DNA from 2 places in the Aquincola agrisoli genome. Region 1 is predicted to be linked to the other one. Evidence: riboswitches for the same ligand, from Rfam matches in the RefSeq annotation. Region 1 holds a riboswitch; the other holds the start of a gene.

Region 1 (11,682 bases):
CGACCGCAACCACCGACAAGTATGGCGACGTCGAACAACTGCTGGACAGCGCCTTGCAAGACGACAAGGCCGCCGGGGTCTTCCGCTGCCGCCGCGACATCTTCACCGACCCTGCGCTGTTCGAGCTGGAGATGAAGCACATCTTCGAGAGCAACTGGGTCTACCTGGCGCACGAGAGCCAGATCCCCGAGATCAACGACTACTTCACCACCACCATCGGCCGCCAGCCCATCGTCATCACGCGCAGCAAGGACGGCAAGCTCAACGCGGTGATCAACGCCTGTGCCCACCGCGGCGCCATGCTGTGCCGCAAGAAGCACGGCAACAAGGGCAGCTTCACCTGCCCGTTCCACGGCTGGACGTTCAACAACGGCGGCAAGCTGCTCAAGGTCAAGGACGAGAAGACCTCCGAGTACCCCATCCAGTTCAACAAGGAAGGCTCGCACGACCTGAAGAAGGTGGCGCGCTTCGAGAGCTACAAGGGCTTCCTGTTCGGCAGCCTCAATGCCGACGTGCAGTCGCTCGACGAGTACCTGGGCGAAACCAAGGTCATCATCGACCAGATCGTCGACCAGGCACCCGACGGGCTGGAGGTGCTGCGTGGCAACTCCACCTACACCTACGACGGCAACTGGAAGCTGCAGATGGAGAACGGCAGCGACGGCTACCACGTCAGCTCCGTGCACTGGAACTACGCCGCCACGATGGGCCGCCGCGCCGCCGGCGGGACCAAGGCCGTGGACGCCGCCGGCTGGAGCAAGAGCGTGGGCGGTGTCTACGGCTTCGAGAACGGCCACATCCTCCTGTGGACCAAGACGATGAACCCCGAGGTGCGCCCGGTCTACAGCCGCCGCGATGAGCTGAAGGAGCGACTGGGCGAAAGCAAGGCCGAGTTCATCGTCAGCCAGACGCGCAACCTGTGCCTGTACCCCAACGTCTACCTGATGGACCAGTTCTCCACGCAGATCCGCGTGACGCGGCCCATCAGCGTGGACAAGACCGAGATCACCATCTACTGCTTCGCGCCCAAGGGCGAGAGCGCGGAAGACCGTGCCGTGCGCATCCGCCAGTACGAGGACTTCTTCAACGTGTCCGGCATGGGCACGGCCGACGATCTGGAGGAGTTCCGTTCCTGCCAGACCGGTTACGCCGGCAAGGCAGCGCCCTGGAACGACCTGAGCCGTGGCGCGCCGCTGTGGATCGAAGGGCCTGACGAGAACGCCAGGAAGATGGGCATGAAGCCCCTGATCAGCGGCGAGCGCAGTGAAGACGAAGGCCTGTTCGTCTGCCAGCACGACTACTGGGCCAAGGCCATGCGCAAGGGTGTGCAGCAGGAACGCAAAGGAGAGCAGGCATGAGCACCAACCACGACGCCATCTGCGCCTTCCTGTACCGCGAAGTACGCCACCTGGACGACCGCGAGTTCGAGCAATGGCTCCAGCTCTATGCGCTCGATGCCGAGTACTGGATGCCGGCCTGGGACGACGACGACCAGCTCACCGACGACCCGCACAGCCAGATCTCGCTCATCTACTACCCCAACCGCAATGGGCTGGAAGACCGCGTTTTCCGCATCAAGACCGAGCGCTCCAGCGCGTCCATGCCCGAGCCGCGTACCAACCACATGCTGACCAATGTGGAAGTGCTGGCCGAGCGCAGCGACGAGGTGGACGTCCGCTACAACTTCCACACGCTGAGCCACCGCTACAAGAAGACCGACCACTACTTCGGCACCGTCTTCGCCACGCTGCGCAAGGGCGGTGACGCGGGCTACCTGTTCGCCCGCAAGAAGGTCGTCCTCAAGGACGACTACATCAGCCAGGTCGTCGACATCTACCACCTCTGAGATTTGGGGGAGACACACGATGAACAAGTACCGCATCGCCCTGAACTTCGAAGACGGCGTGACCCGCTTCGTCGACTGCGGCGCCAACGAGAAGGTGCTGGACGCGGCCTTCCGCAACCGCATCAACCTGCCGATGGATTGCTCCGACGGCGTGTGCGGCACCTGCAAGTGCCGCGCAGAGGCCGGCCGCTACGACCTCGGCGACGACTACATCGAAGACGCGCTGACACAGGACGAGGCCGACGAAGGCCTGGTGCTGACCTGCCAGATGATCCCCAAGTCGGACTGCGTGATCTCGGTCCCCGTGCCGTCGACAGCCTGCAAGACCGGCACCGCGCACTTCGCGGCCGCGGTCGGTGAGGTGACGGCGTTCGCCGACGCGGCCTACGAGCTGGTGCTGGATGTTCCGGCGGAGGCCCCCGTGTTCCTGCCCGGCCAGTACGTGAACATCGACGTGCCGGGCAGCGGGCAGCACCGCTCCTACTCGTTCAGCTCCGCGCCGGGCAACAAGCGCATGACGTTCATGGTCAAGCAGGTGCCTGGTGGGCTGATGAGCAGCTGGCTCGGCGCTGCCACGGCCGGTCAGCCGCTGCAGATGACCGGCCCGTTGGGTAGCTTCTACCTGCGGGCCGTCACACGGCCGCTGCTGTTCCTGGCGGGCGGCACGGGGCTGGCACCGTTCCTGTCCATGCTGGAAGTGCTGGCAGAGCAAGGCACGCAGCAGCCCGTGCACCTGATCTACGGCGTCACGCGCGATCAGGATCTGGTGATGGTCGACCGGCTGGCGGCGTACGCCCGCCGCATTCCCGGCTTCACCTACGGCACCTGCGTGGCCGACCCGCAGACCACGCATCCGCAGCAGGGCTATGTGACCCAGCACATGCCTGCGCAAGCACTGCACGGCGGCAACGTCGATGTGTACCTGTGTGGCCCGCCGCCGATGGTGGACGCCGTGCAGAAGTACTTCAAGGCAGAGGCCATCACGCCTGCCAGCTTCCATTACGAGAAGTTCACGCCCAACCAGGCGGTGGCCACATGAGCACCGCACAACGCTTTCAGGACAAGGTCGTGCTGGTGACCGGCGCGGCCCAGGGCATCGGGCAAGGTGTGGCGCTGCGCATCGGGGCCGAAGGCGGCCAGGTGCTGGCCGTGGACCGCTCGGACATCGTTGACGAGGTGGTCGCACAGATCCGCGAGGCCGGTGGCGAAGCCGCTTCGGCGCACGCCGATCTCGAAACCTATGCCGGCGCGCAACACGCCGTGGCGCAATGCCTGGCGCAGTTCGGCCGCATCGACGTGCTGGTCAACAACGTGGGCGGCACCATCTGGGCCAAGCCCTACGAGCACTACGAAGAGCAGCAGATAGAGGCCGAGGTCCGTCGCTCGCTGTTCCCCACGCTGTGGTGCTGCCGTGCGGTGCTGCCGCACATGGTGGAGCGGCAGCGTGGTGTGATCGTCAACGTGTCGTCGGTGGCCACACGCGGCGTGCACCGCGCGCCGTACTCGGCGGCCAAGGGCGGCGTGAACGCGCTGACCGCGTCGCTGGCCATGGAACACGCCCGCAACGGCATCCGCATCAACGCCACGGCCCCCGGTGGCACCGACGCGCCACCGCGGCGCGTGCCGCGTAACCAGGCGCCAGCGAGCCAACCGACCGCCACCGAGACGGCCTGGTACCAGGGCGTCGTCGACCAGACCAAGAATTCCAGCTTGATGCACCGCTACGGGACGATAGCCGAGCAGGTGGCCCCGATCCTGTTCTTCGCGTCCGACGAGTCCTCGTACGTTACCGGCTCGGTGCTGGCAGTTGCCGGTGGCGACCTGGGCTGAGCAGACAAGTCCACGGAGACAAACATGAAGCACATCGACCTGCACAAGCTGGCGGACGAAGCCAGGTTCAACGGCTTCCATCGGGGCATCCTGCTCTGGTGCGCCCTGATCATCATCTTCGACGGCTACGACCTGGCCGTCGCCGGCATCGCCTTGCCGTCGATCATGAAGGAGATGGGCGTGAGCCCCACCAACGCGGGTTTCATGGTCAGTTCGGCGTTGTTCGGCATGATGTTCGGCGCCATCTTCCTTGGCACGATCGCCGACCGCATCGGCCGCCGCCGCGCGATCGCGATCTGCATCGCGCTGTTCAGCCTGTTCACCGCGGCGGCCGGACTCACGAGCGACCCGGTCACCTTCAGCGTCATGCGATTCCTGGCCGGGCTGGGCATCGGCGGCGTGATGCCGAACGTGGTCGCGCAGATGACGGAGTATTCGCCACGCAAGATCCGCAGCACCATGGTCACGCTGATGTTCAGCGGCTATGCAGTGGGCGGCATGCTGGCGGCCGTGGTGGGCAAGGGCTTGCTCGAACGCTACGGATGGCAGTCGGTGTTCCTGGCCGCCGGCCTGCCGGTGTTGCTGATCCCGGTAATCCTGAGGTCCGTGCCCGAGTCCATGCCCTTCCTGATCAAGACGGGGCAGAACGCCAGGTTGCAGACCATCGCCGGTCGGCTGGACCCGAGCTACCGTCCGCAGCCGGGTGACTCCTTCGACCTGGCGAAGCAGGACCGTGATGCGGGCGCGCCCATCGGAAAGCTGTTCCAGCACGGCCGGGGCTTCAGCACCATCATGTTCTGGATCGCCTTCTTCATGTGCCTGTTCATGGTCTACGCGCTCAGCTCCTGGCTCACCAAGCTGATGGCCGGTGCCGGCTATACGTTGGGCTCGGCGCTGACCTTCGTGCTGGTGCTGAACTTCGGCGGCATGTTCGGTGCCATCGGCGGCGGCTGGCTGGCTGACGGCTTCCACATCAAGTACGTGCTGGTGGGTATGTACTTGCTGGCAGCGGTGTCGATCACATTGCTTGGCTACCCCATGCCACAACCCGCCCTGTTCGTGCTGGTTGGCCTGGCAGGCGCGTCAACGATCGGCACGCAGATCGTGACCTACGCCTACGTGGGCCAGTACTATCCGATGGCGATGCGCTCCACCGGCATCGGGTGGGCCTCGGGCGTCGGGCGCAGCGGTGCCATCCTCGCACCCATCATGATTGGCAGCTTGGTGGCAATGGGCTTGCCGCTGGAGAGCAACTTCCTAGCGATCGGCTTGCCGGCAGTGGTTGCAGCAGTTGCGGTGTGCTGCATCCAGCATGGGCGTTCTGCACAGGCGCACGGCGCAGCCACCTCCATGGCACCACTGGCCAGCGGTGTCGCCGGCAAGTGACAGAGCGTTCAGTGGCCATGCTGTGGTGCCAAGCTTAATCGACTAAATTGCCGTCGAACGCCCGCAGTGGCGTGGCGCACGCAAATTCGGGTCGAACGAACGGAGACTTGTTGTCGACGCAGGCTCCCTCCAGGTACTCGGCGTACACGAGATCGCCGTTCGAGATGGCCAAGCCCCTGGGTTTCTCTTGCTTCTGCGGGGGCCTGTCTCGCACCGCCACTTTCATGTAGCTTGTCCAGATTGGCAGTGCAAGCGTTCCACCCGTCGCCTGCCTCCCGAGGCTTCGCGGTTGGTCATACCCCACCCACACAACCGAGGCCACCCCACCAGCGTAGCCCGCAAACCACGCGTCGCGAGCGTCGTTGGAGGTGCCCGTCTTGCCAGCTATGTCTGGGCGGTTCAGCACCGCTGCGCGCCGGCCAGTGCCATGACGCACGGTGTCTCGCAACAAGCTGTCCATGACGTATGCGTTGCGCGGTGAGATCACTGCAACGCCAGGTTGGGGACGCGCTTTATAGAGGGTGTCCCCATGTCGCTCCGTCACCGAGCTGATGAGTATTGGCGGCACCCAGTGGCCGCTGTTAGCGAACACAGCGTAAGCCTGCGTGAGCTGAAGCGGCGTTGTAGAACCCGCACCCAAGGCAAGGGGAAGGCGCGAAGGGTTGCGCTCGGGAAGGAAGCCGAAACGCGTTGAAAACTCGCTGACGTAGCCTACGCCAGCAGCCTCCATCAAGTTGACTGCGACTAGATTCTTGGAGCGAACTAAGCCGCGACGCGCATCGATGAAGCCCTCGTAGTGGTTACCGTAGTTTCGCGGGCTCCAAGCCTTCCGTCCACGTACCTCCGGCGTGACCACACGCCGGGAATCGTCGACGGCGGTCCCGGGAAAGTAACCCTTTTCCAGAGCCGCCGAAAAGACGAACGGTTTGAAGGTTGAGCCGGGCTGCCTTTCGGCTTGCACAGCGTGGTCGAACCTGTTCCGCGCGAAATCGAACCCGCCCGTTAACGCGAGAATCTCTCCTGTCTTGACGTCCATGGAGACCAACGCCCCCTCCATTCCAGGAACCTCGGTCAGCCGCCATCCGCCATCGCCGCGCGCTGTCACACGAACGATGGCACCGGGCGCGATTTTTCGTTTTGTGAAGGTGGTTCCCAGTAGAGCGGCTCGTGCACTGGCATCAAGCGACCTTGTTTCCACGTGCACGTCGCTGCCGTCACGCAGGCGAGCGTGAATGCCACGTTGCGGCGACGCCCTCACCACTACCGCTGCGCGCAAATCTTTGCTATCCGGCCACGGTGCGAGCAGGCGACGCAGGGTGCCGGCATCTTCGTTGAGTGGCGGCAGTTCAATGTGCCCTTCCGGTCCGCCATAGCCTCGAGCTTCCTGCGCGCGAAGCAAGCCGGCACGCAGCTCCCGATTGGCCGCGCGTTGTGCCTCGGGGCTGATGGTTGTCACCACGTCCAGGCCGATGACGTAGGCGTCCTCCCCGAAGCGATCCACCATCAACTTCCGCGCCTGCTCCACGGCGAACGCCGCGTCTGCGTTCGCGCCTTCGGATTTGGGCCGAAGGACAAGATCCTCCGCAAGCGCCGCCTCAAGTTCAGCCGTGTCGAGGTGGCCGAGTTCGTGCATGCGCCGAAGGATGTAATGCTGGCGCGCCGTGGCGCGCTCCCGATTGGCCACAGGGTTGTAAGCTGACGGGGCCTTTGGCAGGCCAGCCAACATGGCAGCTTCAGCGACGGACAGTTGGTCCAGGGTCTTGTCAAAGTACACGGACGAGGCGGCGGCAAAGCCGTAGGCCCGTTCACCAAGGTAAACCTGATTCATGTACAACTCCAGCAACTTGTCCTTGCTGTACGTCGACTCAAGTTTGTACGCCAACATGATCTCCGTCAGCTTGCGCGAGTACGTCTTCACGCGGCTGAGAAAGAAGAGGCGAGCAACTTGCATTGTGATCGTGCTGCCGCCCTGCGCGTGCTCACCAGCGCGAAAGTTGCTGAGCATGGCGCGGGTGAGTCCGGTGAAGTCGACCGCCCCATGCTCATAGAAATTAGCGTCTTCGATTGCAAGCAGCGCCTGCTTTAATCGAGCCGGCATATCCTCGATGGCGACCAGTTCGCGGCGCTCCTGGCCGTACTCCGCCAACAGCGAACCGTCACGTGCGTAAATACGCATAGGCAGTGCCGGCTGGTAGTCGGCCAAAAGAAGAACGGAGGGCAATTGCGTCCATAGACCGTGCAACACGTAAGCGCTGCCTAGGCTGAAGCTGACCATGGCCCCAAGCAGAACGCCGGCAGCCGCTCGCAGGAACGGGCTGGACTTGAGACGAGAACGCAAGGCAGGGCAGTAGGGGTGCGACAACACTTACTCCCACCGTTGCTGGTACGAGAACGTGGGCAGCCTCCACCCTCTCCCTATCGCAAGCATTCGAAGCGTCAGACCCACCGCGAAGCTCGACACGGTACTGACCGTCTCGCCAAGACCGAGGGCATCGAGGCCCAAGAACAGGCAACACACAACAACCGACACGCTGGCATAGAGCTCGCGTTGGAACACCACGGGCACGTGGTTGCACAACACATCGCGCAGCACCCCGCCACAGATGCCGGTGATCATTCCCGACATGATGACCAGAGGTATTGAATAGCCCAGGCGCAACGCGACTTCACACCCGATCAGCGAAAACGCGACAAGTCCCATCGCGTCAACCACAAGAAACAAGCGCCGAAGCTTGTGCATGTGCCGAGCAATCAACGTGGTCAATAAGCCTGCGGCGATGACAAGACCGACGTACTCTGGATGCTGAGTCCAACCAATTGGAAAGCGGCCCAAGATCACGTCTCTGACCGTGCCGCCCCCCAGCGCAGTGACGAATGCGATGACAGCAACACCGAAAACGTCCATGTTTCGCCGGCCAGCGGCCAGGGCTCCGGACATGCCTTCGGCAACGATGGCGACGAGGTAGATGAACGTCAACATGCCTGCACCTGAAATGGTGACGAGCAAGGTGCGCCGCCAGAGGCGAGTGGAAAGAACAGCACAGGAAATCCAGACAGGGTCGCCCGCGCCTGACGCGCGGCCGAAAACGCCTCTCCCCCTGTCCTTTTACCTGAGAGTTTGAGCTGCCAATGCAGCTTGCCCCTTCGGTGGGCCTCGGAGCGCAGGTCACGCGCCGGGCCGCTCTCCAGTCGGCGATGTTCTGCTGCGGTCCTGCTACCTGAGCGATGATGGGAGCTTGCGCCTTCGGTGGAGGCGCTACGGCCCCGCTCTCCCGCAGAGAGCATCCATTGTAGGCTAGAGCGACAGCCGTGGACGTCGCTAGTGCAGCGCGCCGCTCCGTTCTGTACGTAACCCGCAGCGGTCGCCAAGGCGGCTTTGCCCTGTCCAGATGAACGGCTCGGGAGTGACGAACCGCGGATGGCGCTCCAGCCATTTCTTCGACCACCTCTCGCAGTCGCTGCTCAACGGCGCCTGCCGCAGCGGCAGCGACGCGGCGGCTACGATCACGAGGCACTGGTCAAGAAGTGCCGGCCCGTGAACCCTCCCGTACACCGCTACACAGAGCTTCCGACATGGCCCATTCGACCCTCTACCGCCAATTCGCCACCCAGCCCGAGATCGACGCCCAGTACAACACCAGCACCGGCGTCACCGACCCGGCCGCCGAGCTGCGGCACTACGTCGACCGCAGCCGCCTCGCGCGTGAGACGCTGCGCTGCACCCTCGACGTGCCCTTCGGCCCCACGCTGGCCGAAACGCTCGACATCTTCCCGGCCGCGCAGCCCGGCGCACCGGTGTTCGTCTTCATCCACGGCGGCTACTGGCGCGCGCTGTCGTCGAAGGAATTCAGCTGCGTCGCGCTCGGGCTGCAAGCCCTGGGCATCACCACCGTGGTGACGAACTACGAGCTGTGCCCCTACGTGTCGATGGACGAGGTGGTGCGGCAAACGCGCGCCGCGCTGGCCTGGGTGCTGCGCCACATCGGCGAACATGGCGGCGACCCCACGCGCGTGGCGATCGGCGGCCATTCGGCCGGCGGCCACCTCACCGCGATGAGCCTGCAGACGCGCTGGGCCGAGGATTACGGCCTGCCCACCGATCCCTTCGTGGGTGCGGTGCTGGTCAGCGGCCTGTTCGACCTGCAGCCGCTGCGCTACAGCTACCTGCAGCCGCTGATCCAGCTCGACGACGGCGTCATCCGCCGCAACTCGCCCGCCTTCAACGTACGGCCCTGCGCCACGCCGGCGCTCATCAGCTGGGGCGGCGCGGAGTCGCCCGAGTTCGAACGCCAGTCGCGGCTGTACGCCGAGGCGTGGCAGCGCGCCGGCAACCCCGGCGAGCTGCTTTCGCAGCCCGGCGCGCACCACTTCTCCGCGATCCACGGTTTCGAGGACCCGGCCAGCCCGCTGTGCCGCTGGATCGCCCAACGCCTCGGGGTGGCCTGACGCCCGAACAGGCCGGCCCGGGGCTCACCGCAGCACCACCATGCAAGACACCCAACGCATCGTCGCCGAGGAAGGCGCCCAGCTCGATTTCAGCCGCTCGATGAGCTACGGCGACTACCTGCAGCTCGACCGCATCCTGAATGCGCAGCAACCGCTGTCACCCGCGCACGACGAGATGCTCTTCATCGTGCAGCACCAGACCAGCGAGCTGTGGATGAAGCTGATGCTGCACGAGCTGCACGCGGCGTTGGGCTGCATCGCCGAGGAACGCATGGCGCCAGCCTTCAAGATGCTGGCGCGGGTGAGCCGCATCATGGAGCAGCTCGTCAGCGCCTGGACGGTGCTGGCAACGATGACGCCGCCCGAGTACACCGCCATGCGGCCTTACCTGGCGCAATCCAGCGGCTTCCAGAGCGCGCAGTACCGCTGCATCGAGTTCATGCTCGGCAACAAGAACGCCGCGATGCTCAAGCCGCACGCGCACCGGCCCGAGCTGCTGGCGATGGTGGAAGCGGCCTGGCAGGCGCCTTCGCTGTACGACGAGGCGCTGCGCCTGCTGGCCCGCCGCGGGCTGCCAGTGCCTGCCGGCCACCTCGACCGCGACTGGACGCAGCCCTACCAGGCGAGCGACGAGGTGGAGCAGGCCTGGCTCACGGTCTACCGCGACCCCGAGCATTACTGGGACCTGTACCAGCTCGGCGAGAAGCTCACCGACCTCGAAGACGCCTTCCGCCTCTGGCGCTTCCGCCACGTCACCACGGTCGAGCGTGTCATCGGCTTCAAGCGCGGCACCGGCGGCACCGGCGGCGTGAGCTACCTGCGCAAGATGCTCGACGTGGTGCTGTTCCCGGAGCTTTGGCGGCTGCGGACGGATTTGTAGGCTGGGCCCTGGCTCAACATCCGAGACAATCAGGCGCCGATGCCAGCGCCGACGTCTTCAGTGGCCTGCTGCTGGCTGGTTGCCACGGCGATCTCCGCCGACTTCTCGCCATCCGTTCGAACTGCAGACACAGCCATGCGTCTCCTGCACTACCTTGAGATCGAAAACTTCAAGCGCTTCGGCGAACGGCAGCGCATCGAACTGGACCACCCCGCAGTGCTCATCGGCCCCAACAACTGCGGCAAGACCAGTGCCATCCAGGCCCTGGCGTTGTGGGCGCAGGCTGTACGAACATGGTTCGACGTGCGCCGCGACTCGTCCGCCAAGGAGCGGACGGCCACCTCGCTGAACAGACTGAACATCGTCGCTGTGCCGGTACAGCGCACCCGCTTCTTCTGGCACAACACCAATGTGCGCAGAGGCAACAAGGACATCCCCCTGGTCATCACCGTAGGCGTGGAGTTCAGGGGGGACATTCGGGCGTTGCCCATGCGATTCCGCAACCAGGGCGACGAACTGGTGTATTGCACGCCCGATGCGGCCGTAGCTACCGACCTCGATCTGATCGCGCATGCCGCCGGCCTGAAGGTCGAACTCCTATACCCGATGTCCGGCCTCGATACCGAGGAACCGATCCTGCAGCCCGGCCGCGTGGACGTACTGCTTGGCCAGGGACGCACGGCGGACGTGCTGCGCAACCTGTGCCTTTCCGTCGTGAAGTCGTCTGCCGAAGACTGGCGCCGTATCGTGGCGCTGATGCGGCGCTTGTTTAACGTCGAGCTGGACACACCGCTCGAAACGGCGCGCGGCAGCATTGCTTTGCAGTACAGGCAGCCGGGCGTCAAGGAGATGCTTGACGTGTCGTCGGCCGGCCGTGGATTTCTGCAGATGCTGCTGGTGTTCGCGTACCTCTACTCTCACAAGCGCAGCGTGCTGCTGGTGGATGAGCCGGACGCCCACCTGGAGATACTCAGGCAAAAGCAGGTGTATGTGCTGCTGCGCGACATCGCCAGCGAGAACGGCTCGCAGGTTGTGATGGTGACGCACTCCGAAGTCATCCTGGACGAAGCGCTGGACAACAACTTGACGCTGCTCCTCGAAGGCCGCGCGGACGACCTGGCACAGAAGAAGGACATCCGGAATAGCCTTAAGCATTTCGGTGCCGAACACTACGTCAAAGCCCGAGAGCGGGGCTACGTTCTGTACGTAGAAGGCGGCACGGATGTGGACATGTTGCGGGCGCTCGCCGAGCGCTTGGGCCATCCAGTGGCAGCGCTCTGGGACGAGCGGATCA
Region 2 (11,682 bases), on a different contig from region 1:
CGGCGCTGGGCGTGGTGGCCGCCTGCAGCTCGCAGTCGAAACGGCGGAAGAAGGCCGCCAGCGGAGCGGCCAGTTGCTCGTCGTCGTCGATCAGCAGCAGGCGGCGCATGGGGCGGGGGCGTGTGTCAGCCGCGCGGTCCGTGGCCCGGCCCGTGGCCGCGGCCGCCGCGGCGCGCCATGAACTCGCGCACCTTCTGCTGCTGCTCCGGGCGCAGGCTGTCGTAGAAGTCCGCCATCGCGGCGATGACGGCCGGGCTGGCCGCCTGGAGGGCCTGCGCCTTCTCCTGCACCAGCGACTGCGCACGGGCGCGGTCGAAGGTGCTGCCCGCCACCAGCGCCTGCATCTCGGCGCGCGGGTGGGTGGTGCCGCCCATCACCGCCTGGCGCTGCGCCTGCAGCGTGCTGGCGAGGGTGTCGAGCTTGGCCTTCTGCGCGGCGTCGAGCTCGAGCTTGGCGGCCACGCGCTCGACCATCCGGGCGCGGTGCTTCGCGCGGTCTTCGGGGCTGTGCTGCGCCCAGCCGCCGTGGCCTTCGAAGCGGTGCGAGCAGGCGGCCAGACCGCCGAAGAGGACGCTGGCGCCGAAGACGCCGACGAGGGTGCGTTGGATCCAGGCTTTCATCTGTGGCTCATCGAGGAAGTTGCGATGGGGCCATGGTGTCCGCCGATCAGGGACGTGTCCTTTCGGCACGGTATCGGCGTGTTGCGTTTCTTTTCAACGGGAACGGCCGCGCCGTCGCCGGGGCCGTTCAGCCGATCTTCTTCAACCCGTCGCGAAAGCGCGCGGCGTTGCCCACGTAGTGCCGGGCGCTGCGCTCGAGCCCGGCGATCTGCTCGGGCGACAGCGTCTTCACCGCCTTGGCGGGGCTGCCGATGATCATCGAGCCGTCGGGGAACTCCTTGCCCTCGGTGACCAGCGAGCCGGCGCCCACCAGGCAGCCCTTGCCGATCTTCGCGCCGTTGAGCACCACGGCGCCGATGCCCACCAGCGAGCCGTCGCCGATGGTGCAGCCGTGCAGCATCACCATGTGGCCGATGGTCACGTTGTCGCCGATCGTCAGCGGCTTGCCGGGGTCGGAGTGCAGCACGCTGTTCTCCTGGATGTTGCTGTTGCGGCCGATGCGCACCGTGTCCGCGCTGTCGCCCCGGACCACCGAGCCGAACCACACGCTGGCGCCTTCGTCCAGCGTGACGTTGCCGATCACCTGGGCGCTGTCGGCCACCCAGGCGGTGCTCGCAATGCGGGGCCGGAGGTCGTCGAGTTCATAGATGGCCATTCGGCATGCTCCTGTCACGAGGCCCACGCCCCGATCACGCCATCCTAGCTGCGCCTCGCGCGCGGCAGGACCCAGCAAAAGCCGCGGATCCGGCTGCGCCGGTCCGCTGGCGAACGGCCCCCTCGGGGGGTAGCGAGCGCCAGCGAGCTTGGGGGCTCAATACAACACGCGGCACCGGATCGTGCCAGGCACGCTGCAGAGCTGGCTCAACGCGGCATCGCTGGTGGCGCTGTCGACGTCGATCACCACGTAGCCGACCTCGTCGTTGGTGCGCAGGTACTGCGCGGCGATGTTGATGCCGGCCTGCGAGAAGCGTTCGTTCACATGGGCCAGCACGCCCGGCACGTTGCGGTGGATGTGCAGCAGCCGGCTGCGGCCGGTGTGCTCGGGCAGCGCCACCTCGGGGAAGTTGACGGCCGAGACGGTGGAGCCGTTGTTGCTGTAGCGGATCAGCTTGGCCGCCACCTCGCGGCCGATGTTGGCCTGCGCCTCGGCGGTGGAGCCGCCGATGTGCGGCGTGAGGATCACGTTCTCGAACCGCGTGAGCGGCGACTCGAACACCGCGTCGTTGCCCTTGGGCTCGACCGGGAACACGTCGATCGCCGCGCCGGCGAGGTGCTTGCGCGCCAGCGCGTCGGCCAGCGCGTCGATGTCGACCACCGTGCCGCGCGACGCATTGATCAGATGGCTGCCCGGCTTCATGCGGGCGAGCTGCGCCGCGCCGATCAGGTCCTTCGTGCCCTCGGTCTCCGGCACGTGCAGCGTCACCACGTCGGCGGCGGCGAGCAGCTCGTCGAGCGACGCGAGCTGGCGCGCGTTGCCCAGCGTGAGCTTGGCCTCGATGTCGTGGAACACCACCTGCATGCCGAGCTGCTCGGCGAGCACGCCGATCTGCGTGCCGATGTGGCCGTAGCCGACGATGCCCAGCGTCTTGCCGCGCACCTCGTAGGAGCCGGCGGCGCTCTTGTCCCAGCCGCCGCGGTGCTGCTGCGCGTTCTTCTGCGGGATGCCGCGCATCAGCAGGATGGTCTCGGCCAGCACCAGCTCGGCCACGCTGCGGGTGTTGGAGAACGGCGCGTTGAACACCGGCACGCCCTGGCGCATCGCGGCCAGCAGGTCGACCTGGTTGGTGCCGATGCAGAAGCAGCCCACGGCGGCCAGCTTGGGCGCCTGCGCCAGCACCTCGGCGGTGAGGTTGGTGCGCGAGCGGATCCCGAGGAAGTGCGCGTCGCGGATCGTCTCGACCAGCGCATCGCCCGACAGCGCCTTGGGCGACGTGACGATCTGCGTGTAGCCGTCGGACTGCAGCGCCTCCACCGCCGTGGCGTGGATGCCCTCGAGCAGCACGAACTTGAGCTTGTCCTTGGCGACGGAAAGGCGCTGTGTCATCGGTGAATGCGGTTCGGAAAGGGGGCCGTGATTGTGGGCAATGGTGCTTGACTGCGCCGCCGGTGGGGCCATGCGGCCTTAGCCGTTGCGCTTGATCGTCAGCGGCCCGAAGGACTGGCAGTTGGGCATCATCGAGATCGCGTTGATCGTCACGTGCGGCGGACGCGAGGCGAGCCAGTGCACCGTCTCGGCGATGTCCTCGGCCGTCAGCGGCTGCGTGCCGGCATAGACCGACGCCGCCTTGGTGTCGTCGCCGTTGAAGCGCACGTTGGAGAACTCGGTGCCGCCCACCAGGCCGGGCTCGACGCAGGTGGCGCGCACGCCGGTGCCCACCAGGTCGGCGTTCAGGTTGTGGGTGAACTGGTGCACGAAGGCCTTGGTGGCGCCATAGACGTTGCCGCCCGGGTAGGGCACCTCGCCGGCGATGGAGCCGATGTTGATCACGCTGCCGCGCCGGCGGGCCACCATGCCGGGCAGCACGGCCCGCGTCACGTTGGCGAGGCCCGCGCAGTTGGTCGCGATCATGCGCTCCCAGTCGTCCATCTCGGCCTGGTGGGCCGGCGCGAGGCCGAGCGCGAGGCCCGCGTTGTTGACGAGCACGTCGATCTCGGCGAACTCGGCCGGCAGCGCGGCCAGGGCCGCGGCGGTGGCCGGACGGTCGGTCACGTCGAGCGGCAGGGCCAGCACGCGGCCCGGGTGGCGCGCGGCCAGCGCCTCGAGCCGCTCGACGCGGCGGGCGGCGGCGATGACGCGGGCGCCATCGGCCAGGAAGCGCTCGGCGATGGCCAGGCCGAAACCGGCGCTGGCGCCGGTGACGAGTACGGTGGTCATGGGCAGGTCCTCGGAATGCGGTTGCGCCGCACTGTAAAGCGGGCGCCGCGGGGCGGGCGTCAGCGCGGCGTGGGCAGCCGGGTGCGCATGCGCCCGAGCAGCCCGGCCAGCTGCGCACGTTCGTCCTCGGTGAAGCCGGCGACCAGCGAGGCCGCCAGGCGCTTGCGATGCCGGTTCATCGTGCGGTTCGCGGCCTTGCCCGCCTCGGTGAGGCTGAGCCGCCAGCAGCGGCCGTCGAGCGGGTCGGCTTGCCGCTGCAGCAGGCCGGACTGCACCAGGTGCGCCACCATCCGCGTGACCTGGGCCTTGTCCCGGCCGGTCTCCAGCACGAGCTGCTGCTGGGTGAGGCCGCTGCCGGCCGCCACGATGGCGAGCAGCCGCAGCTCCAGCGGGCTCGCGGCGATGCCCTGCTCGCGCAGCGCCTGCTGCATCCAGGCGCGATAGCCGCCGAAGAGGCTGATCACGGGTTCCAGCAGGTCGTCGTCGGGGCTCGGCGTGGCGGGCATGAGGGCGTCTCCGTGGGGCTTCTTGTACCGGACGAGCCCGCATCATATAGAGGGCATACCGTTGATGTGATCAACCAATTGCCCTGCCGAACCACGCGCGAGCGTCAGGCGCCGCGCAGCGCGAACCGCCCGCCGGCGCCGGGTTCGTCCATGCCGCAGAACGCGAAGTCCACCTCCGGCCTCTGGCCGCCGACGATGTCGGCGATCGCGCGGCCCGAGCCGCACGAATGCGTCCAGCCGAGCGTGCCGTGGCCGGTGTTGAGGAAGAGGTTGTCGATCTTCGAGCGGCCGATGTAGGGCACGTTCGACGGCGTGGCCGGACGCAGCCCGGTCCAGAAGCGGGCGTTGCGGCCGTCCGTCATGCCCGGGAACAGCTCGCGGGTGCGGCGCACGATGGCCTCGCAGCGCACCAGGTTCAGGCTGGTGTCGTAGCCGTTGAGTTCGGCGGTGCCGGCGATGCGCAGGCGGTTGCCCAGGCGCGAGAAGACGAGCTTGTACTCGTCGTCCGTCAGCGACACGGTGTAGGCCTGCGACGGGTCGATCACCGGCAGCGTGACCGAGTAGCCCTTGGCCGGGTAGATGCGCAGCGCGATGCCCAGCTGCCGCGCGAAGTCCGCGCTGAAGGAGCCCATGCAGAGCACGAAGCCGTCGGCCTCCAGGCGGCTGACGATGCCCTGCGCGTCCGCGACGCGCACGGCCGCCAGGCGCTGGCCCTCGCGCTCGACGCCGACGATGCGCGTGTCGTGGAGGAAACGCACGCCCGCGGCCTGCGCGTGCAGCGCCAGCGCCTGCGTGAAGGCGTGGGCGTCGCCCGACTCGTCGCTGGGGGTCATGCTGCCGCCGACGATCTTGTCGCGGCACTGCGCCAGCGCGGGTTCGATCTGCACGCATTCGTCGGCGGTCTTCATGTCGAGCTCGCAGCCGTGGTCGCGCATCACCTGCGCCGGCGCCTGCGCGGCGTCGAACTCCTTCTGGCTCGTGTAGAAGTGCAGGATGCCCTTCGCCAGGTGGTCGTAGGGCAGGGCGAGCTGCTGGCGCAGCTGCTGCAGCGTCGTGCGGCTGTAGAGCCCGAGGTTCACGATCTGGCGGATGTTGTGCCGGGTGCGTGCCGGCGTGCATTCACGCAGGAACTGCAGGCCCCACAGCCATTGCTGCGCGTCGGGCCGCAGCCGGAACAGCAGCGGCGCATCCTCGCGGGCGAGCCACTTCAGCACCTTCAGCGGTGCACCGGGGTTGGCCCACGGCTCGGCGTGGGAGACGGAGACCTGCCCGCCGTTGGCGAAGCTGGTCTCCAGGCCGGCAGCGGGCTGCCGGTCGACCACGGTCACCTCGTGGCCGGCCTGGCGCAGGAACCAAGCCGAAGTCACGCCGGTCACGCCGGCGCCAAGAACGATCACTTTCATCTGAACCTCTGGGTACGCATCGTCGGGAGGGAACGAGCGGTGACTGCCGCGCGCCGGGGCGTGCGGCCATCGGGCCTCTCGTGCCGCTCCCGCTGTCCTCGGTACCTGAGAGATTCCGCGGCGGCCCTTCACGGGCGGCGCGCGTTGCTCCTTCGGTGGAAGCCCCGGGGGGCTTCGCTCTCCAGCGTCGGCCAACTTCGGATTCAGTACGGAGCCTGAGCGTGCATGGGAGGTTGCGCCTTCGGCGGCATGCACGGGTGCATGCGCTCTCCTGAATCCAGCGGGCATTCTAGAGTTGCGATCGCCGCCGACGGCGTGTTGTCCGACACCCGGCCAGGGTCGCTTGCGGCGACACTCGCCCCCCGGACCGCCGTTGGCGGCTCGGGATCGACAAGGAGAAAACCATGAGTCGTACGTTGCTCGTGCTCGCCGTGCTGGCATTGACCGCCGGCTTCGCGCTGCTGAACTGGACCGCCTTCGCGACGCCCACGTCGCTGTACCTCGGCTTCACGACGGTCGAGGCGCCGCTGGGCCTGATCATGCTGGGCCTCGTCGCGCTGCTGAGCGTGGTGTTCGTGGTCTGGGCGATCTCGCTGCAGGCCACGCTGCTGATGGAGCAGCGCCGCCTCAACAAGGAACTGCAGGCGCAGCGCGCCCTGGCCGACACCGCCGAGGCGTCCCGCTTCACCGAGCTGCGCAGCTTCATCGCCGCGGAAACGCTGCGCATCGCGCAGTCCACCGAGCAGACCCGTGCCGCGCTGGTGCAGCGGATGGAGCAGTTCGAGGACCGCCAGCGCACGGCCTTCGAGCAGAGCGCCAACGCGGTGGCGGCCTCGCTGGGCGAACTCGAGGACCGGCTCGAGCGCGGCCAGGCGCTCACGAGCCCGGCCCTCGCCGACCGCTCCCGCTTCTGACACCGGCGTTCGCGCCGCAACCCGCCAGCCCCCGCCCGCCATGACCGCCCTGATCGCCGGACTGCTGTTGTTCCTCGGCCTGCACTCGGTGCGCATCTTCGCGCCGCAATGGCGCAGCCGGCAGATCGCCGCACGCGGCGAGAAGGCCTGGAAGGGCCTGTATTCGCTGGTGTCGCTCGCGGGGCTGGTACTGATCGTCTGGGGCTACGGCCAGACCCGCGCGGCACCGATGTGGCTGTGGGTGCCGCCGCTCGGCATGCGCCACGCGGCCGCGTTGCTCACGCTGCTGTCGTTCATCCTGATCGCGGCGGCCTACGTGCCGCGCAATGCGCTCAAGGCCCGGCTGCACCACCCGATGGTGCTGGGCGTCAAGGTCTGGGCCTTCGCCCACCTGCTGGCCAACGGCACCGTGGCCGACGTGTTGCTGTTCGGCAGCTTCCTGGCGTGGGCGATCGTGCTGTATGCCGTGTCGCGGCGGCGCGACCGCGCGGCGGGGGTGACCTACCCACCCGGCACGGCGGGCGGCACGCTCCGCGCCGTGGCGGCCGGTGCGGCGGCGTGGGCCGTGTTTGCGTTCTGGGCGCACGAGTGGCTGATCGGCATCGCCCCGCTCGGTTGACGGCAGGCGCCGGCCGGTGGTGATCGCCCAGCGCGGGGGATGGCGCACGGCGCTGCCGCGTGCGCTCGGCGTCCTGCTTGCGCTGCTGCTGCTGGGCTACGGCGCCGTCCTGGCCAAGCTGTGGTGGGGCCAGGAAGGGCTGATCTTCCAGCCGACCCCGCTGCCGGCCACCCACCGCTTCGCGCTGCCGGCGGACGTGCACGAGGTGTTCGTCGACGTGCCGGGGGCCCGTCTGAACGCGCTTCACCTGCGCCGGCCGGATCCGCAGGGGGTGGTGTTCTTCCTGCACGGCAACGCGGGCAACCTGGAGCGCTGGTTCGTCAACCTGGACTTCTACCGCGCGCTGAACGTCGACCTCTTCATGCCCGATTACCGGGGCTTCGGCAAGAGCACCGGGGCGATCGAAAGCGAGGCGCAGCTGCTGGCCGACGTGCAGGCCGCGTGGCAGGCCATCGCACCGGCCTATGAGGGCCGCCGCGTCGTGTTCGTGGGCCGGTCGCTGGGCACAGGGCTCGCGGCCTCGCTCGCGGCAGCGCTGCCGCCGGAGCGGCGGCCGGACGCCCTGGTGCTGATCTCCCCGTACCGCAGCATGGTCGCGATGGCGGCCGAGCAGTACCCGCTGGTGCCGTCGGTGCTGCTGCGCTATCCGCTGCAGACCGACCTGGCGCTGGTGCAGCTCGCGGGCTCGCGCACGCGGGTGCAACTGCTGCACGGCGACCGCGACGCGCTGATCCCGCTGGCGCACAGCGAAGCGCTGGCGAAGGCGCTGCCGGGCGTCACGCTGCAACGCATCGAAGGGGCAGGCCACGGTGACCTGCAGTCGTTCCCCGCCTACCTGGATGCACTGCGCGCGGCGATCCAGCCGCCGTAACCGGCCGCGGCCGCGTCACCGGGCGGCGCCGTACCGTTGCGCGCCGTTGCGCTGCAGCTGCCAGTCGCGGTGCATCATCTGGCGGGTGTAGGGCGCGTCGCGGCCCGCCAGGCCGATCGAGATCGCCGTGACCCAGTCGTGCGTGCGCGAAGCCGGCGCGCCCGGCACCGCCACCAGCAGCCAGGCGCCGAGCAGCAGGATGAGCTTCTTCGGCGCGCTCGTCCTGGGCATGTGCACCAGCGACAGCGCCGCCACGCTGGCGCCGGCGCCGAGCAGGAAACCGGCCCAGCTTTCGGACGGGGAATGGGCGTACACCTCCACGCGCGACACCGCGACGAGCGCGGCCAGCGCGAGGCCGATCCCGACGGCGGGCCCATGCCAGCGCGGATGCGCCGCGCCGACCGCCTCGCGCGCCAACAGCGGCAGGATCGCCGCGGCGAACATCGCATGGCCGGAGATGCCAGTGAAGTCCAGCGGCGCATAGCCGATGCCCCAGCCGATGAAGGCGATCTTGGTGACGGTGGTGATCGCCGCCGCGACGCCCGTCGCGCCCAGCCAGGTCAGGGCGACGCGCGGAGCCCGGGCCCGCAGGGCCAGCCAGGCGGTGGCCGCGAGCAGCGCCGGCAGCAGCAACTGGGCTTCACCCAGGCGGGTGACGGTGTTCCAGAACAAGGTCATCGATCGCGTCGGCAACAAGAAGGCCGGCTCATGGCCGGCCAGAGCTTTGGGGGAAAACCCGGAAGCTTACTTGCCGCCCAGCTGCTTTTTCAGGTCTAGGCCCACGCCTTTGTTGACAAATTGCAGCGTCGCCACTTTGGACAAGTCCACCTCGCCCGGCTTGTAGAGGCCGGCCCTGACCATCTTGTCGTGGAAGTCCTTGATGCGTTCGGGCTTCATCGCACCGATACCCAGCGTCAGCGCGTCGCCGGAGTCGACGATGCCGAGCTCCTTCATCAGCGCGACCGACCGGCCGATCATCTCGTCGGTCATCTCCGGGTTGTCGCGCTTGATCAGCGCATCGGCGCGGCGGCGGTCGCCGTAAAGGTAGTTCACCCAGCCGAGCACCGAGGCGTTGACGAAGCTGCTGATCAGCTCCGGCTGTTGCTTCACCGTGTCCAGCCGCGCCTCGATGGTCGTGCTGTAGGTGCTGTAGCCGTGGTCGGCGAGCAGGAAGGTCAGCGGCTTGAACCCGCCCTGCTTCTCGATCGAGATCGGCTCCTCGACGGCGTAGCCCTGCTGGATGCTCTTCTTGTCGGCCAGGAAGGGGCCGAGGTTGTAGTTGTAGGGCTTCAGCCGTTCGTCCCTGAAGCCGTAGTCGGCTTTGAGCCAGCTCCACCACGAGAACTGGGCGTCCTTCGCGATGAACGCCGTGGGTGCGTTCTTCAGGTCCGCGAACTGGCCATAGCCCTGGCCGGGGTGGGCGAACAGGGCCTGCGGATCCTTCTGGAACATCGACGCGACCACCACCACCGGCACGCCGTTCTTCACGTTGTCGAAGCTGTGCAGCAGGTTGCCGGTCATCAGGAAGTCGATCTTGCCGGCCGGCAGCAGCGGCCGGTTGTTGACCTGCGGCCCGCCCTGGCGGATCTCGACCTCCAGGCCCATTCGCTTGTACGTGCCGTCGGCGACCGCCTGGTAGAAGCCGCCGTGGGCGGCCTGGGCCTTCCAGTTGGTGGCGAAGACCACCTTGGTCTGCGCCTGGGCGGCGAACGCGGCGAGGCACAGGGCGGACAGAGCGAGGGCACGGTACGGCATGGTGGAAGCGCGTGCTGGAGGTGCGCGACTATAGCCAGCGGCGCGGCGTTCGTAACAGGACGCCCCGCCGGCAGGGCGGGTCAGTCGAGCGGGCGTTCACTGTCGTGCCAGCGCCCCAGCAGCCATCGCGACAGCAGCAGCGTCAGCCCGTACAGCGCGATGCCGGTCAGCGAGACCAACACCAGCGCGGCGAACATCTTTGGAATCTCGGTGCGGAAGCTCGCCTCCAGGATGCGCGAGGCCAGCCCCGTTTCCCGCCCGGCGGCGCCCGCGGTGAACTCCGCGACGACCGCGCCCACCAGCGCCAGCCCGGCCGCCACCCGAAGCCCGGCGAGGAAGTACGGCAGCGCCGAGGGCACCAGCAGGTGCACCAGCGTCTGCCACGGCGTGGCGCGGTACAGCCGGAACAGGTCGCGCAGCCGCGCGTCCGCGCTGCGCAGGCCGACGACGGTGTTCGCGAGGATGGGGAAGAACGCGACGATCCAGGCGCACAGCAGCAGCGCGGCCGTGGTGCTGTCGACGAAGATCAGGATCAGCGGCGCGATCGCGATGACGGGGGTCACCTGGAGCACGACGGCGAAGGGGAACAGGCTCAGCTCCACCCAGCGCGACACGGCGAACAGGCCGCCCAGCAGCACGCCGCCGAGCACCGCCAGGGCGAGCGCGCCGAGCGTGATCTTCAGCGTGAACCACCAGCTCGCCATCAGCGAGCCGGCGTGGGCCCACAGCGTCTTGCCCACCAGCACCGGGCCGGGCAGCAGGTACTGCGGCAGCTCGTAGATCCGCACCGCGGCCTCCCAGCCGCCCAGGGCCGCCAGGGCCACGGCGGCAGGCACCACCCAGCGCAGCCACCGCGGTTCCGGCCGCCGGGCGGCACCACGGTCAGCGGGCATCGGCGCCCTCGGTGGCCTGTTCGAGGGCGGCGGCGACCTCGGCGCAGGCGCGGGCATAGGCCGCCGTTGCCCGGAAGCCGGCGTCGCGCGGGTAGGGCGCGTCGACGGTGATCTCCCGGACCACCCGGCCGGGCCGCGCGCCCATCACCACGACGCGCTGGCTGAGGAACACCGCCTCGTAGACGCTGTGCGTCACGAAGAGCGCGGTGAAGGCGTCGCGCTGCCACAGCCCGAGCAGCTCCTGGTTCAGCCGGAAGCGGGTGATCTCGTCGAGTGCCGCAAAGGGCTCGTCGAGCAGCAGCAGCGAGGGCCGGGTGACCATCGCCCGCGCGATCGAGGCCCGCATCCTCATGCCGCCGGACAGCTCGCGCGGCAGCGCGCGGGCGAAGTCGGCGAGGCCCACGGCCTGCAGCGCCTCGCGCACCGCCGCGTCGGCCGCGGCGCGCGGGGCGTGGCGCAACCGCAGCGGCAGGCGCACGTTGGCCTCCACGCTGGCCCAGGGCATCAGCGTGGGATCCTGGAACACGTAGCCGACGCCGTCCGCCGGCCGCTGCACCTGGCCGCTGCTCGGCGCGTCCAGCCCGGCCAGCAGGCGCAGCACGGTGCTCTTGCCGCAGCCGGAAGGCCCAAGCAGGCTGACGAACGCACCCGGTGCGGCCTGCAGGCTCACGTCGGCCAAGGCCTGCACGCCGTTGGCGTAGCGGCGGCTGACGTGTCGAAGGGCGATGGCCGCGGCACTCACCGCGCGGCGGGCCGCTGGCGCGCCAGGCGGGCGGGTTGCAACTGCAGTCCGGTACGGCGTCTCATAGCAGGCATGATGCCGCAGCGGGCCATCCCTCATTGGAGGCCCCTACATTGCAGCGCCCGTCCCATGGCCGCGCGCGCCACCATTGCCTAAGGTCAAAGAGCCACGGGCCCGAACGGCCCGCTCGGAGGTTCCCATGTCGCTGAACCCGGAAAACAGGCCCTTCCGTCCTGCCGCCAAGTGCTGCTACGACTTCATCCTGCCTCGCAACCTGATGCGCCCGCGCCCGCAGGCGGTGGGCGTCGGCGGCCGCCTGCGTGCCGTCGGCATCCGCGGCACCAACTGGCTCAACGGCTCGACGCTGCGGGTGCGCTTCATGGGCGGCACGGCGGCCGAACAGGCCGTCGCGCGCGAGCAGGCCGGCTGGTGGCAGGCGGTGGCCAACCTGCGCTTCCAGTTCGACAACGCACCCGATGCCGAG

What was found. Region 1 has a riboswitch for glycine ahead of V4F39_RS26755 (trimeric intracellular cation channel family protein). Riboswitches for the same ligand answer to the same signal wherever they lie in the genome.
Region 2: linked by a shared signal. The riboswitch ahead of V4F39_RS23535 (D-amino acid dehydrogenase) and the one ahead of V4F39_RS26755 (trimeric intracellular cation channel family protein) in region 1 are both predicted to bind glycine.

What each region holds. Positions count from the first base shown of each region.
Region 1 is NZ_JAZIBG010000058.1:68,073-79,754, reverse strand. It holds gene V4F39_RS26785 (Rieske 2Fe-2S domain-containing protein) at 1-1,358, shown strand, start outside; gene benB (benzoate 1,2-dioxygenase small subunit) at 1,355-1,846, shown strand; gene benC (benzoate 1,2-dioxygenase electron transfer component BenC) at 1,866-2,885, shown strand; gene benD (benzoate diol dehydrogenase BenD) at 2,882-3,676, shown strand; gene V4F39_RS26765 (MFS transporter) at 3,701-5,062, shown strand; gene V4F39_RS26760 (penicillin-binding protein 1A) at 5,097-7,337, opposite strand; gene V4F39_RS26755 (trimeric intracellular cation channel family protein) at 7,428-8,042, opposite strand; glycine riboswitch at 8,161-8,251, opposite strand; glycine riboswitch at 8,259-8,347, opposite strand; gene V4F39_RS26750 (alpha/beta hydrolase) at 8,636-9,508, shown strand; gene kynA (tryptophan 2,3-dioxygenase) at 9,549-10,388, shown strand; gene V4F39_RS26740 (ATP-dependent nuclease) at 10,524-11,682, shown strand, end outside.
Region 2 is NZ_JAZIBG010000049.1:155,306-166,987, forward strand. It holds gene V4F39_RS23505 (response regulator transcription factor) at 1-109, opposite strand, end outside; gene V4F39_RS23510 (Spy/CpxP family protein refolding chaperone) at 126-620, opposite strand; gene V4F39_RS23515 (gamma carbonic anhydrase family protein) at 748-1,275, opposite strand; gene serA (phosphoglycerate dehydrogenase) at 1,432-2,664, opposite strand; gene V4F39_RS23525 (SDR family NAD(P)-dependent oxidoreductase) at 2,743-3,495, opposite strand; gene V4F39_RS23530 (MarR family winged helix-turn-helix transcriptional regulator) at 3,555-4,001, opposite strand; gene V4F39_RS23535 (D-amino acid dehydrogenase) at 4,106-5,404, opposite strand; glycine riboswitch at 5,599-5,688, opposite strand; gene V4F39_RS23540 (LapA family protein) at 5,809-6,318, shown strand; gene V4F39_RS23545 (NnrU family protein) at 6,359-6,937, shown strand; gene V4F39_RS23550 (alpha/beta hydrolase) at 6,954-7,808, shown strand; gene V4F39_RS23555 (phosphatase PAP2 family protein) at 7,824-8,486, opposite strand; gene V4F39_RS23560 (ABC transporter substrate-binding protein) at 8,553-9,563, opposite strand; gene V4F39_RS23565 (ABC transporter permease) at 9,644-10,456, opposite strand; gene V4F39_RS23570 (ABC transporter ATP-binding protein) at 10,446-11,198, opposite strand; gene V4F39_RS23575 (M12 family metallopeptidase) at 11,398-11,682, shown strand, end outside.